DNA from 4 places in the Paenibacillus sp. FSL K6-4396 genome. Region 3 is predicted to be linked to each of the others. Evidence: riboswitches for the same ligand, from Rfam matches in the RefSeq annotation. Region 3 holds a riboswitch; each other region holds the start of a gene.
The links. A riboswitch is a leader RNA that binds a small molecule or an ion and turns the genes downstream of it on or off. The one in region 3 is predicted to bind thiamine pyrophosphate.
Positions count from the first base shown of each region.

Region 1: linked by a shared signal. The riboswitch ahead of MHB85_RS02300 (ABC transporter substrate-binding protein) and the one ahead of tenA (thiaminase II) in region 3 are both predicted to bind thiamine pyrophosphate.
Region 2: linked by a shared signal. The riboswitch ahead of MHB85_RS04405 (ABC transporter ATP-binding protein) and the one ahead of tenA (thiaminase II) in region 3 are both predicted to bind thiamine pyrophosphate.
Region 4: linked by a shared signal. The riboswitch ahead of MHB85_RS17660 (thiamine phosphate synthase) and the one ahead of tenA (thiaminase II) in region 3 are both predicted to bind thiamine pyrophosphate.

Region 1 covers NZ_JBBOCR010000001.1:476,736-480,612, reverse strand. The annotation lists gene MHB85_RS02305 (phospholipase D-like domain-containing protein) at 1-1,092, opposite strand, end outside; TPP riboswitch at 1,638-1,750, shown strand; gene MHB85_RS02300 (ABC transporter substrate-binding protein) at 1,958-2,998, shown strand; gene MHB85_RS02295 (MTH1187 family thiamine-binding protein) at 3,223-3,513, shown strand; gene MHB85_RS02290 (ABC transporter permease) at 3,513-3,877, shown strand, end outside.
Region 2 covers NZ_JBBOCR010000001.1:975,548-979,424, reverse strand. The annotation lists gene MHB85_RS04415 (radical SAM/SPASM domain-containing protein) at 1-35, opposite strand, end outside; gene MHB85_RS04410 (aspartate/glutamate racemase family protein) at 167-865, opposite strand; TPP riboswitch at 1,069-1,171, shown strand; gene MHB85_RS04405 (ABC transporter ATP-binding protein) at 1,348-2,115, shown strand; gene MHB85_RS04400 (ABC transporter permease) at 2,102-2,914, shown strand; gene MHB85_RS04395 (ABC transporter substrate-binding protein) at 3,069-3,877, shown strand, end outside.
Region 3 covers NZ_JBBOCR010000001.1:3,691,782-3,695,658, reverse strand. The annotation lists gene MHB85_RS15980 (nucleotidyltransferase domain-containing protein) at 1-726, opposite strand, end outside; gene MHB85_RS15975 (CD3324 family protein) at 883-1,149, opposite strand; gene tenA (thiaminase II) at 1,482-2,144, opposite strand; TPP riboswitch at 2,257-2,354, opposite strand; gene MHB85_RS15965 (endo-1,4-beta-xylanase) at 2,562-3,877, opposite strand, start outside.
Region 4 covers NZ_JBBOCR010000001.1:4,083,437-4,087,313, reverse strand. The annotation lists gene MHB85_RS17665 (ABC-F family ATP-binding cassette domain-containing protein) at 1-1,312, shown strand, start outside; TPP riboswitch at 1,388-1,497, shown strand; gene MHB85_RS17660 (thiamine phosphate synthase) at 1,690-2,385, shown strand; gene thiO (glycine oxidase ThiO) at 2,403-3,575, shown strand; gene thiS (sulfur carrier protein ThiS) at 3,572-3,775, shown strand; gene MHB85_RS17645 (thiazole synthase) at 3,778-3,877, shown strand, end outside.

The sequences.
Region 1 (3,877 bases), 3.2 Mb from region 3:
GGTATTGAGGAAGGCAGATCTGGGATCAAGATTATACGAACCAACCATGCTGAGGTAATCATCCATGACAAATGATTTGCCGTGTATGGAATAAGGGCCTTCGTATTCATATATGGCCAGACTGGTATCAAGCAACCGTTTTTTAGAGCTTAAGTATCCCGCGAAAGCCAAAGGGTTAGGGGTCTGTTGGATTGAATTCGTCAGCATGACCCATTCTGTTTCTGGATTCATCGACAGATGTACGGCTTTCTCCATTTTCTTGGTAGGAATGGCATATGGCGTCTGAAGGTACACTTTCGACTTTGCTTGATTGGCGAAATGAACAAATGTTCTCCACATGATCGGGTCTTTATACAGCCTTTTAATTGGATTGTGAATGAAAGCAACGTGGTCGGAATGAAGCGCTCCTCGAACCCATTCCTTTGGCAACACTTTAACAAAAGGATCGTTCTGAGCCTGAGCTTTTTGATATAACTCAGCTAGTTGAGAAAGCTCTTTTAGCCCCTTTGCATGATGCTGACGTTTTGCATGTTTTTCTGGTTTGGTGAATGGATGGTTCCATAACTGATCTATATATTGTTTCATTTCAACAACCGTGCTGTTCGTATTATCGTTTGTATTGTAAACAAGGACATCCCGATCGAATACATAGTCTTTTGGGGGTTGCGATGCCATGTATTTATCACCAATATTTTGGCCGCCAATAATGCCATATGTGTTGTCGACAAGAAGGATCTTGTCATGCATACGGTTATGCCATGTCCATGGCATAAATAGGTGGAGTGGTTCATAATATCTTAATTCCACATTGGGGTGAGCTGCAATGGCATCTGGAATATTACGCAACTCTCCGCGCATGCTGTGAAAAATCCCGTCTAAAATGATTCGAACATGAACACCCCGATCAGCTGCATCGAATAACGCAGCAAAAAAGAGTTGAGATGTTTTTCCTTTTTGGATGGAGTAATACGCCAGGTCGATGCTTGTTTTCGCCTCTCGAATGGTCTGGATTCTCACCTGACCCGATTGAAAGCCGTCCTCCAGGAGCATTACGCGATCTGTTGTACTTCCTTCTGTTAACGTTTTTTGCATATCCGTATTTTCAATAGTCGATGGAGACGGAACCAAAAATAAAAGGTAAGCCGTGAAAAAAACGTAGACACTATAGGACAAAATAATTGCGATTATGGTTTTAAGGATCATTCAGTACTCCCCCACTTGTATGTAAAAGTATTTATTTGTATAGCAGTACTATCTCCTTTTGTATCTAAATTATGTTGTTTAAATGAATCAAGCTGCTCCGCTCAAGGCCAAACGCTCAAAAGCTGATCACTGAAATAGGGAAAGCAACCCTTATGCGACGAGATATCAAACATCGGATTTGATCTAAGTATTTGTTGGAAGCCCTCCAGATCTTCAGCACTTAGGCTATGACCCACTATCCGGTGCTTTTACACTCAGCCAGATTTCCTTATATGATTCGCAACGATAATTATTGAAAATAACACATCTAAACAGGCTGATATACATCTGTATAACGGCCTGTTTGATAAGTTCATATCTGTCCCCATCCAGTTCCTGACTGGACACGTTCCACCCGCTGGCCTATAATTACACCTAGTAATGCCCGTAACTTCATAGTTTCCCAGGGGAGTCGGAATTGGCCGGCTGAGAGTGTATCCCACCAAGATACTAACCCTTAGACCTGATCTGGATCATGCCAGCGTAGGAATCGGAGTATATCGAAATGGCACAGCCCTCTGGCTGAACGCCACCTCTCTAACGCCTGCACGCGTCCCGGATCACGGGACGCTTTTTTTGTTTTATTTATCGAAACAAAAATAAGTCATCCAGATCCAACTGGTATAAATCTGTCGATTTATGCAAGATGATTGGATATGAAGCCAAGGAGTACCCCGTGCCAATCGGCCGGACATACCGAAGGAGAGAATCACAGATGAAATGGCGTAAAACAATGGGACTGTTGCTCTTATGTGTACTACTGGTGACTGTGGCCGCATGTGGCGGTAAAGAAGCTGCCCCGGCAGAACAGAACGGCAACACGAATACGGAGAGCAGCAACGAAGGTGACAACGCAGCCCTCAAGGATATTAAAGTCGTACTCGACTGGACACCAAATACGAATCATACCGGCTTATATGCAGCTGTAGATCAAGGTTTTTATAAGGCCGAAGGCTTGAATGTGGAGATTGTCCAGCCAGGTGCCGGCGGCGCAGATACGATGGTTGCCTCGAATGAAGTGCCTTTTGGCGTAAGTTATCAGGAAAGTGTAACTCAAGCCCGTACACAAGGTGTTCCACTCGTCTCCATCGCAGCAGTTATTCAGCATAATACATCCGGGTTCGCTGCTCCGGCGGATCGGAATATCAAGTCACCGAAAGATTTTGAAGGGAAAACCTATGGCGGTTGGGGTTCGCCTGTGGAAGAAGCCGTGATGCAATCCATTATGGAAGGCGACGGAGCCGATGTATCGAAAGTGAAAAACATTAATATGGGTGATGCCGACTTTTTCACCGCAGTAAAACGGGACATTGATTTTGCATGGATTTTCTACGCCTGGACGGGTATTGAAGCCGAACTGCGCGGGGAACCCATCGACATGTTGTATGTGAAGGATTATTCAGATGCATTGGATTACTACACGCCTGTCCTCGTAACAAACGAGCAGACGATTCAGAACGACCCTGAGTTGGTGAAAGCATTCCTGAAAGCCACTTCAGAAGGATATCAATACGCAATTGATCATCCCGAAGACGCAGCGAATATTCTGATCAAGGCCGTCCCGGATCTGGATAAGGACTTGGTACTTGCAAGCCAGAAATGGCTTAGTCCAAAGTACACGGATGACGCCCCGCGCTGGGGAGAACAGAAACAGGAAGTGTGGCAGAACTACACCGACTGGATGTTTAGCAAAAAACTGCTGGATGAACAGGTCGACGTGAGCAAAGCATATACGAACGCGTTTTTACCCCAATAAAATATCTCATATAAAACGAACTTAATATTTACACGAGGACGGAGAGGACAGAAATAACGTGAAAAAGCGAAGCGGTCGCCTTTATCACCGGATTTTCCCTTTAGAGAAAGGGAATCAAAAAAATCTGGGGATAACAGCGATTGGAAGGTTATTCTGTCATCGAAGTGGCAAGTGTAACCGTCATTAGTTCATTTTATATATCACGAAAGGAGCCGTGATCTCTCATGGCAAGCACATTACTGAGCATTCAGGTTATCCCAAAAACGCCAAATGGCGAGAACTCTTATCCTTATGTAGATCGCGCCATTGAAGTTATTCAGCAATCTGGCCTGAAATATCAGGTGAACCCGCTCGACACCACGATGGAGGGGGAACTGGAGGAACTGCTGGAGATTGTCCGCAAAATGCACGAAGTACTCGTCGAGGCTGGCAGCCCAAGCATCATCTCCCAGATCAAAATCGCCCATAGCCCTACTGGCTTCAGCATGGATACCCTGACGGAGAAGTACCGCTAATGAATGCCTATTTCAAAAGTGTATGGCCGCCCTTCGTGGCGGTTATTCTCTTTATAGCGATATGGCAGGGAGCTGTCTCCCTGTTCCATATTGAAAAATGGATGCTGCCAGCACCGTCTGATATCGCCCGCGAAGCGGCATCCCAGGCTGATCGGCTTGGCATGCACGCTTCCGCAACCATTCAGTTAACGCTTATCGGATTCGCCGCCGGCACAGCGGTTGGATTACTGATCGCGATGGTGCTACATTTGGTTCCTTTTCTCAAGTCAGCCCTGTATCCATTACTTATTCTTAGTCAAAATATTCCGACCATCGCGCTCGCGCCGCTCCTGTTAATCTGGTTCGGATTCGGGCTGTTGCCCAA
Region 2 (3,877 bases), 2.7 Mb from region 3:
GTGATCTCAATATATACTTTTTTGAACGTTTTCAACTCGGGTCCCCATTCTGCCTAGGAGGGAGAACAATCCCACCTGCATTTTGTGATCCGGCCTATACGGGCCATCCCTATTATATCGGGTTCATGAGCCAAGGTAAATCAGAGAACTGGTTTATCTGGTTGTGTCAAAATGATTTGGCTAGTGCCAAATGAACAGATTCAATCGCATGAATACGTGTTGTATCAAATAATGGAACTTCTGAATCCTCTACTTTTACTAATAATCCAATTTCGGTGCAACCTAATATGATCCCCTCAGCTCCATCATCAACTAGCCTTTGGATCACCTTTTTATAATAATCCCTTGATAAGGGCTCAATTTTCCCTAAACATAATTCCTCATATATTATTTTATTGATAACTTTTCTATCCTCTTCATTCGGTATCAAAACCTTAATACCATTCAATTCAATTCGTTTTTTATAAAAGTCTTGTTCCATCGTATATTTAGTGCCAAGTAAACCAACCGTACTTATTTTGGACTTATGAATTTGATTTGCTGTTGAATCAGCAATATGTACAATGGGTAAACGCACTTTTTCTTCAATATGTTTAATCACTTTATGCATCGTATTTGTACAAATTACAATCATTTCTGCTCCTGCCTTTTCCAGAGACTGAGCAGCATTCCCTAATAATTCACCAGCACTTTCCCAATTACCTTCAGCCTGATAACGCTCGATTTCTTCAAAATCCACGCTATATAAGATGCATTTGGCTGAATGCAATCCTCCCAATTTATTTTTCACTTCTTCATTAATAATTCGATAATACTCTAACGATGACTCCCAGCTCATTCCACCAATAAGGCCAATCGTTTTCATATACACTCCCCTTTCCATTTAATACATCCCGAAAGCAGCATATAGAAATTTAATAGATATTGTACCGTATCTATCTGATTAAATAAACGAAGCGTATTATGAATCCGCGGAAAGCCAAGATCAGTACTCACATTCTTTCCGAGCGCCCCCTTTACATTCCACTTGCATGTGATATATGCTGAACACACAACTGCATATCTTGAACATTGCACTAGGGGAGCCTTACGGCTGAGACGAATCGAATGATTCGGACCCTTTGAACCTGATCTGGATCATACCAGCGGAGGGAAGTGGAGCGGCCTTTCAGTAAGCGGATTTTTTCATGTTGATGATGAAATTTAATGTGAATTGAACTTACAGACCCACTCATTTCTCCGGAAATGGGTGGGTCTTTTTCGCGTTCTGCGGGCAGATCAGAAGGTGTAATTAAAGATCCCGTAGTTTGAAGTTGAATTTGGAATAACAAGGGGGGACAAAACGAGATGGATAATAACATAACCATTCACAACATGAGCTACGCTTTCCCGGAAAAAAGGGATTCCCCCGTGCTCTCCAATGTGTCGATGCGTGTAGCCAACGGCGAATTCGTCTCGCTTATCGGCTCCAGCGGCTCCGGTAAAAGCACCCTTTTCAAGCTGCTGGCAGGCCTGCTTGAGCCAACCCATGGAACCATAGAAATTCCTTGGGTCCCTGAAGGAAAGCGACTGGGGCAGGTGGCCTATATGCCACAAAAGGACCTCCTGTTATCCTGGCGAACCGTCATGGAGAATTGCATGCTCCCCGCTGAACTTGCTCCAGAGCGGCAGGATAAGGGGAGAATTCGCGCGGACATTCTGGCTGGGCTCGACAGATTTGGCCTATCCGGCTACGCGCATGCTTACCCAGACGAGCTATCGGGTGGCATGCGCCAGCGTGTCGCGCTGCTTCGTACTTTGCTGACAGGTGGCCAACTCATGCTGCTGGATGAACCATTCGGCGCACTCGATGCCTTAACCAAACGGGAGATGCATCGCTGGTTGTTGGAACTGTGGGAGGGCTTTGGCAAAACCGTGTTGTTCATTACGCATGACATTGAAGAGGCGCTGCTGCTCAGTGATCGGATTATCCTGTTAACTCCGGGGCGCCAAGGCCAACAGCTACAGGATTTGACGGTACCTTTGCCACGTCCAAGACATTCGGACATGATCTATGAACCGGCGCTCGTTCAGATGAGACGACGACTGGAGGAACAATTGCATGCGAGAAGGTAACTTGGGAGACTGCATGAAGGATAGCGTAAGGCGTTGGCTTGCCCGTTATGGTCTGTTTCTTTGGCTCCTGCTCTTGTTGCTTGTCTTCTGGGAGTGGATTGTGCGTATGGGATGGGTGCCCTCCTTCATCATTCCAGCCCCAACGGCGATTGCCAGCTCCCTGTATGAGCATCGCTACCTCCTGCTGGCTACACATCTGCCTGCTACCTTGATGGAGGTTATTGTTGGTTTTGGCTTGTCCATAGTGACTGGAATTACGCTAGCGACAGGAATGCATATGAACCGATCGATTGAAAAGGCCTTGTATCCCTTCATCGTGATCAGTCAAACCATACCACTGATTGCCCTGTCCCCTGTATTCATCCTGTGGTTTGGTTATACCTTGTGGAGCAAAGTCGCCGTGGTGTTCCTGATCGCCTTCTTCCCCATTGTGGTCAGCACCTACGATGGACTTCGCCAAGGCGATCCAGAACAGCGTGAACTGCTGCTCACCATGGGCGCCAGCAAGTGGGATATTTTTTGCAAACTCCAGGTTCCACTTGCCCTTCCCTCTTTTTTCTCGGGGCTAAAGATGTCTGTGGTGTACTGCGTGGTTGGTGCAACGATTGGCGAATGGCTCGGTGGCAGCAAAGGTCTCGGATACTTCAGCCGCCGTATGTCCAGCAACATGAACACGGACGCGATGTTTGCCGCTATTGTGCTGTTATCCCTGCTTGGGATCGTTTTGTTTATATTGATTGCCTGGCTGGAGAAACGGTTTAACACACGCCGTCATGGAGGCAAAAGAAAGAACGGATAATCTTGGAGAGTGAATCCGATTTAATGATAGGAAGTATGATTTCCAAACACTTTTTTCACATATCATCAGTTATGTTTCAATCATCACGTTGTCCGTTAACATCCTGCTGTTCTTCTCCTACAAACCTTAAACAATGAAATGAGGAACTTCCATTATGAATAATAAAGGCATACACTCCCTGCTTCCCATCATGCTCATTAGCCTTTTGCTGATAGTCAGTGGATGCAGCACCACGAATACCAGCAGTAACACGCCAACAACAGACTCTGCAACCAATGCACAACAAACAGACAAGTCTGCAACCGAACCAGCATCAGACGCCAAAGATAAACTGTCCATCATGCTCGACTGGTACCCGAATGCAGTACACTCCTTCATCTATGTGGCTCAGGAAAAAGGGTACTTCGCAGACCAAGGTCTGGATGTCGAAATTCAGATGCCTGCGGATACCAATGATTCACTCAAACTTGTTGCTGCCGGTAAAATTGATCTGGCCTTAAGCTACCAGCCCCAAATCTTGCTCGCGCGTGGCGAGACCATTCCTGTACGATCTATTGCTGCTGTTGTTCGGCACCCGCTTGTTCATCTATTGACCGAAGCCAATGGCAACGTGAGTTCACCCAAAGATCTTGACGGAAAAACTGTCGGGTATTCTTCAATTCCGCTGTATGAAGCGATGGTTCGTACGATGATCAGCCACGATGGTGGCAACCCAGATAACATGAATCTGGTCGACGTTGGATTCGATCTGATTCCTTCACTGGCTTCCGGACAGGCGGATGCGATTATGGGTGGTTTTATTAACCATGAACAATTGATTTTGGAGAAAGAAGGACACTCCATGAAATCAATTAACCCCGTCGATTATGGCGTACCTGATTATTATGAACTGGTCCTGACTGCGAGTGAAGCTGGCATTCAAGCAAAAAAAGAACAGCTTACCCGGTTCGTCAAAGCGGTCCA
Region 3 (3,877 bases):
CGTGCTATGTAACCTCGTAACGCTATTCAACATATTAAAAGATGTTTTTCGAATATCTTCAATGGTATGAGCTTCGATGATTGACATGCATAAGGATTCGAGATCATCCGGAACATAACGAAACGAACGTATCTCTTCCAAATATCGCTTGATCCCTCGTTTAATGCACGTGTTATTCATACTCACCAAGGCATTGACTAGATTGTACAGAACCCCAGCAGATGCATATCGCACTGAACCGATATCTTCACCAAGCATCGTATTGCTGTATGCTTGCTTAGCCAGATCGATCCATTTATTTGCCCGATTAAGACACGCTTCTCCTATCGGATTCGCAAGTGCATCAAGAGCTTTTTGCCGGAAGTCGTTCAATTTTTCCAAATCCTCAGGCGTTGCATAGTAGAGTATTTTTAGGTCGGTTAGGCTGGATACGTTGGAACTCTCCAAGGTGGATTGCTCTTGTATTCTTGAATCCCATGGCGTGCAATAGATATCATATCCAACGTCATCCAAGATGAAGCAATCGGATATTTCCCATCCCTTTTCTGTATTATTTATGATAACTAAATCAAGATCGCTCTTCTCGTGAAAGTCACCGGTGCTAAATGAACCAGTAAGCCCAATAATGGCGATATCCTCTAGAAAATCTCTTTTTACGCGTTCAATCACCATGTTAATGAGCAGTTCATTTTTGTCCAGCAGCTTCTTCTTTATGATTTCGTTCATTCGTTACACCTCTTTGTATGATCCGGCCGTCCTTCATCACAACAACCTTAACTTGAGTCTATCGATTTAGAGGTGCGGTTACTATGTATAAGTTGATTTAAGTCATCTTTGCACAAAATCCGCTAAACCGTCGAAATGACGAGTTAGCGGATTTCATTAGTTCTTTGTATAGACTATTTTCTTTATGCTTTCGCAGGACAAGAAATACCGACCCGCCAACTCCTCTATCCTGACTCCATTGCAGAATAAGGATTTAATCTCAGCGTTTCGAGCAGAGACCCTACTCTTGCTCTCTGTTTTCTCGCCCCATTTTAGGTGCGCCTCTTTGGGTTTTGGGATATAAACCAATTCCCCTTGAACGTATTCTTGAATGATCCGTAACAATTCTTCCGGAAAAATAGACTCGGCTTTTGAATATTTCATGGGCCTCACTCCTTATTTAATAGATCAATAAGGTGCAAAGCCAGTTAGTAGAATATTACGATTCGTCGTTGGCAATGTGATTATTCCCGGGCTCTATGCAAAGCATTGCCATATCCTTCACTGGCTTTGCATAGAGCCGTGCATGTAAGAACCCTACCCCGATTGTTTTCAATAGCCTCACCTCCATAGAAAATAGATAGTTGCTATTTGCTTATTATATCAGGGCTTGTTGTTGAAATGTTTAATCATCTCTTTTTGGGCTGACACGTTCTGATTATTCGCTGTACTCATCTTGATTAGCTGCTCTCTAATTGAATTAACTAACATTGAACTCAAGGCTCCAGCCCCCATGACATCTCCCAAAAATCAAGCTCAAAACGACTGCACATCACGAAAATATCCTCCATCCGTTGGTACGTTCCCTCGCTACAGCCTTCTAATAGTTTATCCGTTAACGTCACAAGGGATTGATTGCTGTTGTTGTATTCAGAGGAAGCATATCCTGTGATCCACTCTCCGTAAAAAGGATGCTCAGCTGCACCTGGTTTTTGAGCAAGGACTTGACCAATCTCTGCATAACTCCATGAGCAGGCCAGAATGGATACAAGTACTTCTGCTATGCCACCCGCATGGGAAACAGAGAGCATATAGTTAGTGTAAGCTGCATTTTTCAGTGCAGGTTTTACCTGAAAAACATGATCCTCTGTAATTCCTAATCGCTCCATATAAGAACGATGAATTTTCATTTCGCCATTCAAGATGTTATCTACGTTTTTACTAAAAAACTGCATCAATTTGGGATCGTGCGACTTGACGATACCTAGTGCAAATACACGGGCATAATCATACAGGTACAAGTAGTCTTGCAGCAAATAATAACGAAATTGTTCGACCGGTAAGGAACCATCTCCGATTCCTTTAACAAAGGGATGCTCGAGACATTCCTTCCACACGGGCTGTGCTGCCTGATACAGTCTCTCTGAAATAGTCAACATATGTTCCTCCAATTCATAATGTACGTATTTAAAAACAAAAAAACGAAACATCCTATGGATGTTTCGCAGACAAATACACTAAAACAAGGGGGTTCGCATGAGCTACCCAAGTCAGCGTTTCATCGTTGCATCCCTACGTTGGCATTATCCAAATCAGGTAAGGTCGGTTTAACACCCTCTCAGCCGGTTAAGGCTCCCTCGCAAACGGTTGTATGTAGTTGATAACTTTCTTATCCCCATAAAAGAGAAAATAACATCCATTTAGTATATCAAGGGCTGTTAAATATAGTCAAGGCAGATTGTATCGCCCCTTATCACCCTTCGGTGACTTATGTAAACGATGAAAACCATCACAACAATGGTTGAGTTTTAGCCACTGTTATGATGGTTTCTATTCTTGCGATTACTGCCGATGGTTTAATGCCCGAGTTTGTTCTTTCCAACAAAAGTGATTATTCCGTACTGGGAAGTGTTTCTCCAGCTCTCATTGGTCATATCATTCCACTTGGCTACGTTCTGCTTACCTCCGCCCTGGTTGTCATTAATTTGAAGCTCGAAACCGAGAACATTTCCTGCTTTGGGTGTCAGTGAATGTAATTGGATTCTGGCTTCTACGAGATATCCTTGATTTGTTTTCTTCACAGCACTTACAAGGCGTCCGGGTGAGGCCCCCCCTGCAAAGGTTCCCACATTGTCTGCACTGATTCTGAACTGGGCATCATCATATTGAAAATACGGTGTGCGCTGGTGATTCTCGTCCAGGAAAATCTCAACCGAATCCTGATCCCATGGGTTAATGCTGTCTGTAATGATGTTTGGATCAGTGACGTCGATCAGCAGGTATAGATACTCACCTGACCACATTGCGCGAGCCACTGCCTCTGCACCTTCGCTCTGGTTCAACCGTTTTACTTCAAATGGTACAGCCTTATTCCATAGGGCGTCTTTCTTCCCATCAATCTGAACAATCCCTTGCACAGCTTGTGCTGATTTGGGCATAGGAGCAAGTTGAATCACGCCGTATTTGCTTGTATCTTGCTCCTGTGATTGTGTTCGATCATTCCAGTACAGTGGATTATAAGGTTGTGTCCCACTTGCACCGCCATCAGTCACACGGATATCCAAGCCGGCTTCATATTCTGATCCGACTTGGATACCACCCCATGGAATGGACAATTCAACCTGATATCCGGCTTTTGTCTCACGTACACGATATGAACGTTGCTCCGTGCCCTCAGCTTTACCCGACCGCTTAATGATTACGTGTCGGTCATCTGCTTCATATGAGGTGGTCTTGCCATTATTGAGATCAACAAAGAGTTCTACTCTGTCATTCACGTCTGCCTTCGCATCCTGAACATCCACAAGGATATATAGGTTACTTTGATCCCATAAGGTGCGGAAACTAGCTGATACTGAAGAATCACCCTTCAGTGGAGTAGACACCGCTTTGTTCCAGAGCGGATCTTGTGACTGTTTTTTGATATCCGGTTTACCCGAAAGAGAGACGGCTCTCTGTGTCAACACAGGCAAGCTGGATTCATCCACGAGTCCCCAGTATGCTTTTTTGGCCTTCAGGGCTGAATCAAACAGCATAGCCTGGTTGTTGTAAGATTTCTCATCTTGGAGTCCCCATAAGGTAACTGAAGAAATGTGATCTTTGTGTTTTTTGTACAAATCCAACAGTTCCTTATATCGATACGCCTGCTTTACCGCAACTTCATCAGACATCT
Region 4 (3,877 bases), 390 kb from region 3:
CAAAACCATTCGTGACGTCCTTAAGGATGCATTCCTTCCGTTGCTTGAATTGGAAAAAGAAATGATGAATATTACGGACCAGATGGCAGATGCAGATCCAGATAAGCTGGAGCAGTTGCTGGAAGAGATGGGCGATATTCAGGAACAACTGGAACAGGGCGACTTTTATCTGATTGACGTAAAAGTGGAAGAGATGGCCAATGGTCTTGGTTTGTCCGCAATTGGTCTTGATCGAGATGTCGCAGCTCTAAGTGGTGGACAACGTACCAAGGTGCTTCTTGCCAAGCTTTTGCTCGAGAAACCTACAGCGCTTTTGCTGGATGAGCCGACCAACTATCTGGATGTAGAACACATTGAATGGTTGTCACGTTACCTGAAGGACTACCCGCACGCGTTCCTCTTAATCTCCCATGACACGGAATTCATGAATGAAGTCGTAAATGTCATTTATCATTTGGAATTTGCCAAATTAACGAGATATGCAGCGAACTATAACAAGTTCCTCGAGATGGCTGATATGAATAAAGCCCAGCATATTGATGCATACGAGAAGCAGCAAGAGTACATCAAGAAACAGGAAGATTTCATTCAGCGGAACAAGGCACGTGCTTCAACTTCAGGTCGAGCGAAGAGCCGGGAGAAACAGCTGGACAGAATTGAACGTATTGATCGTCCGGATGAAGCAGCTAAACCAACGTTCAAATTCAAGGATGCCCGCGCGAGCAGCAAAACGGTCTTTGAGGGCATTGATTTTGAAATTGGATATACGTATCCTTTGCTGCCCAAAATGACGATGACAATTGAACGTGGTGAGAAAATTGCCATCGTAGGTTGTAATGGTGTGGGTAAATCGACACTGCTGAAAACAATTCTGGGTAAAATATCTCCACTCAGTGGAAAGACCTTTTTGGGAGATTATCTCGAAACGGCCTATTTTGAGCAGGAAGTTCGTGCTGGAAATATCACGCCTATCGAGGACGTCTGGAATGAGTTTTCACATTTGACCCAGAATGAGGTCCGGGGTCATCTCGCTCGCTGTGGGTTGAAAAATGAGCACATTACCCGTCCGCTTAACATGCTGAGTGGTGGAGAACAAGCCAAGGTTCGTTTATGCAAACTTTTGATGCGTGAAAGCAACTGGATTTTATTCGATGAGCCGACAAACCATCTCGATGTCACAGCCAAAGCGGAGTTGCAGCGTGCTTTGCAAGAATTCAAGGGAACGGTGTTACTTGTATCTCATGAACCTGATTTCTACGAGGGTTGGGTTACCAAAACATGGAATGTCGAAGAATGGTCTGAGAAAAACTAGAAGATTCAAGACCATGTTTAACAGAAATGACGGTGACAAAAAAATCCGTCTATGGTAACATAGGCTACAACTTCATATGAACACTAGGGGGGCCGCACGATGCGGCTGAGATGGAAGAATGCGATTCCGGACCCTTTGCACCTGATCTGGATCATACCAGCGTAGGGAAGTGGCGAGCGCGTTTCAGTGAATGACGTGAGCAACGGCAATTCGAAAGGATTTCAACCGTCTGCTTAACGAATTGAAACATGCAGTTGCGTGTATAACGTTAAGGCTATAAGGTCTATAGCTTTATTACACGAAATGAACTGTATGCTTCAGTCAGTCATCTGGTCCTATAATTAACACGCAGCCACTCCCCTACGGGAGTGGCTTTTTTGTGTTTTCATAGCATTCACGCCTGGAAGGAGATGAACAGTACGGTAATTTCTCATGAACGTGTACACGGATCATTTGAACTGCATGTTGTATCTACGGGTGTAGGGAATCAAGCATCTTTTGTAAAAGCTGCAAAGGACGTTTGGCCATGGGTGGACTACATCCATATACGAGAGAAACAACTCTCATGGCAACAAAAGATCGGTTGGGCTGAAAGTCTGCGTGGTGTTGGCGTTCCATCTTGTCGCATCGTTATCAATGGTTCAGAACTGCCACCACAGAATGACATCTATGGCGGTGTACATTGGGGGCAAGAGGCTATACGTAACTACAACCCTGCTGTTATAAGCAATGTCCAGCGAATTCGTCTGGGTGTATCTGTTCATTCAATCGATGAGGCAAAAATCGCTGAAGAACGGGGAGCCGATTACCTTTTCTTCGGGCATGTCTACTCAACCAACAGTAAGCCTGATCTTGAACCAAGAGGATTATATGCTCTGGCTGAAGTGTGCTCTGGTGTCTCCATTCCTGTCATGGGGATTGGGGGCATCAAACCGGGAAACATTCACGCTATTCGCTCTGCAGGCGCACAGGGAGTTGCTGTGATCTCGAATGTATGGGCGAGCGTTTCCCCGGATCGGGCGGCTGCATTATTAAGGCAGGGTATCGTTGCTACAGAAGGTCTGAGCCGCTGAATCAAGGAGATGAGAGGATGAAAAAGATCATTACTGATAGACCGGATAAGATTCATGCAGAAACGATTATTGTAGGCGGAGGCGTTGTTGGATGTGCCATCGCATATGAGCTTGCTTCCCGTGGACAGGATGTGCTGTTGCTGGAGCGTTCGGCGATTGCAGGAGGCACTTCTTGCGCGGCGGCTGGAATGCTGGCGGCAGATAGTGAGGATTTTGCTCATCCTTTGATGGCTAAGCTCGCCAGGCAGAGTAGACAGTTACTTATCGAACAACAGGTGCTAATGGCTACACTCAGTGAGGTAGAGACTGGCCTGCAACGCCAGGGATTCCTAACTCCTTTTCGTTCATACAGTGAATTAAGTAGGTATAAGGACAATCGGAAGTCTGCGTTGTCTGCTTCTACTGATGAGGTATGGTGGGATCGTTCCGTTGTGCAACAGGAGGCATCATGGCTCAACAGAGATACGTATGGAGCCTATTACAGACCTTACGAGAGTGAAATTCTCCCAATCCATCTAACGAAGGCATACGCCGAATCCGCTCAAGCATTGGGAGCACGGGTTATGGAGGACATACAGGATATACGTGTGCAAGCAAACGAACACGGCGTGCAGGGGATCACCACATCGATCGGTGAGATGAAATGCAAACATGTCATTATAGCGGCTGGATTACAGAGTGAAGAGTTGATGAGACATGTAAATCTGAGCTTGCCTGTGTGGTCGGTGAAAGGTGAAATAGCCGCCGTTCAGTTCTCAGATGAACATGCAGGGTACAGACCTGACAGAACGGTGTATGCAGAGGATATCTATATTGTTCCCAAAGCCAATGGCGAAGTTTGGCTTGGGGCAACCAGTCTGCCAGGCAGAACGGATTTGAACGTTTCTGTACAGGGTGTTCAAAAGCTGCTAACAGCGGCTACCCACTGGGTGCCTGGGATGAAGGAAGCACAATTTATACGAGCGTGGGCAGGCGTAAGACCGGCAACTCCAGATGGATTGCCTTATATAGGTTCTTGCAAGAGTATACCCGGGCTGTTCGCCGCCTTTGGGCATTACCGCAACGGTATCTTGCTTAGTGCGATAACAGGCAGGCTTATCGCTGAGTTGCTCGCTGGCAAAAGCTCAGAAGAACTCGGAATTGAGGCGCTGAGTCCGGAGCGTTTGAACAGAAAGGGAGTGGTGCAGTGAATATCATCGTTAATGGTCAACGGATGGAGATTGAAGACAGATTGAATCGTGTGGATAAACTGCTTAAATCTTTTGATCTGCAAGTCAAGACTGTAGTTGTAGAGCTGAACAAGCATATTTTAACCCGTGAGTATCATGAAACGACGGCATTAAGAGAAGGCGATCGAATTGAGATTGTACATTTTGTAGGAGGCGGTTGATGATGTTGAACATTGGTAAATATACGTTTGAGTCCAGATTGTTGCTCGGAACAGGCAAGTTTTCGGATCTGGAAGTGCAAAGTCAGGCTGTGGAAGCATCTG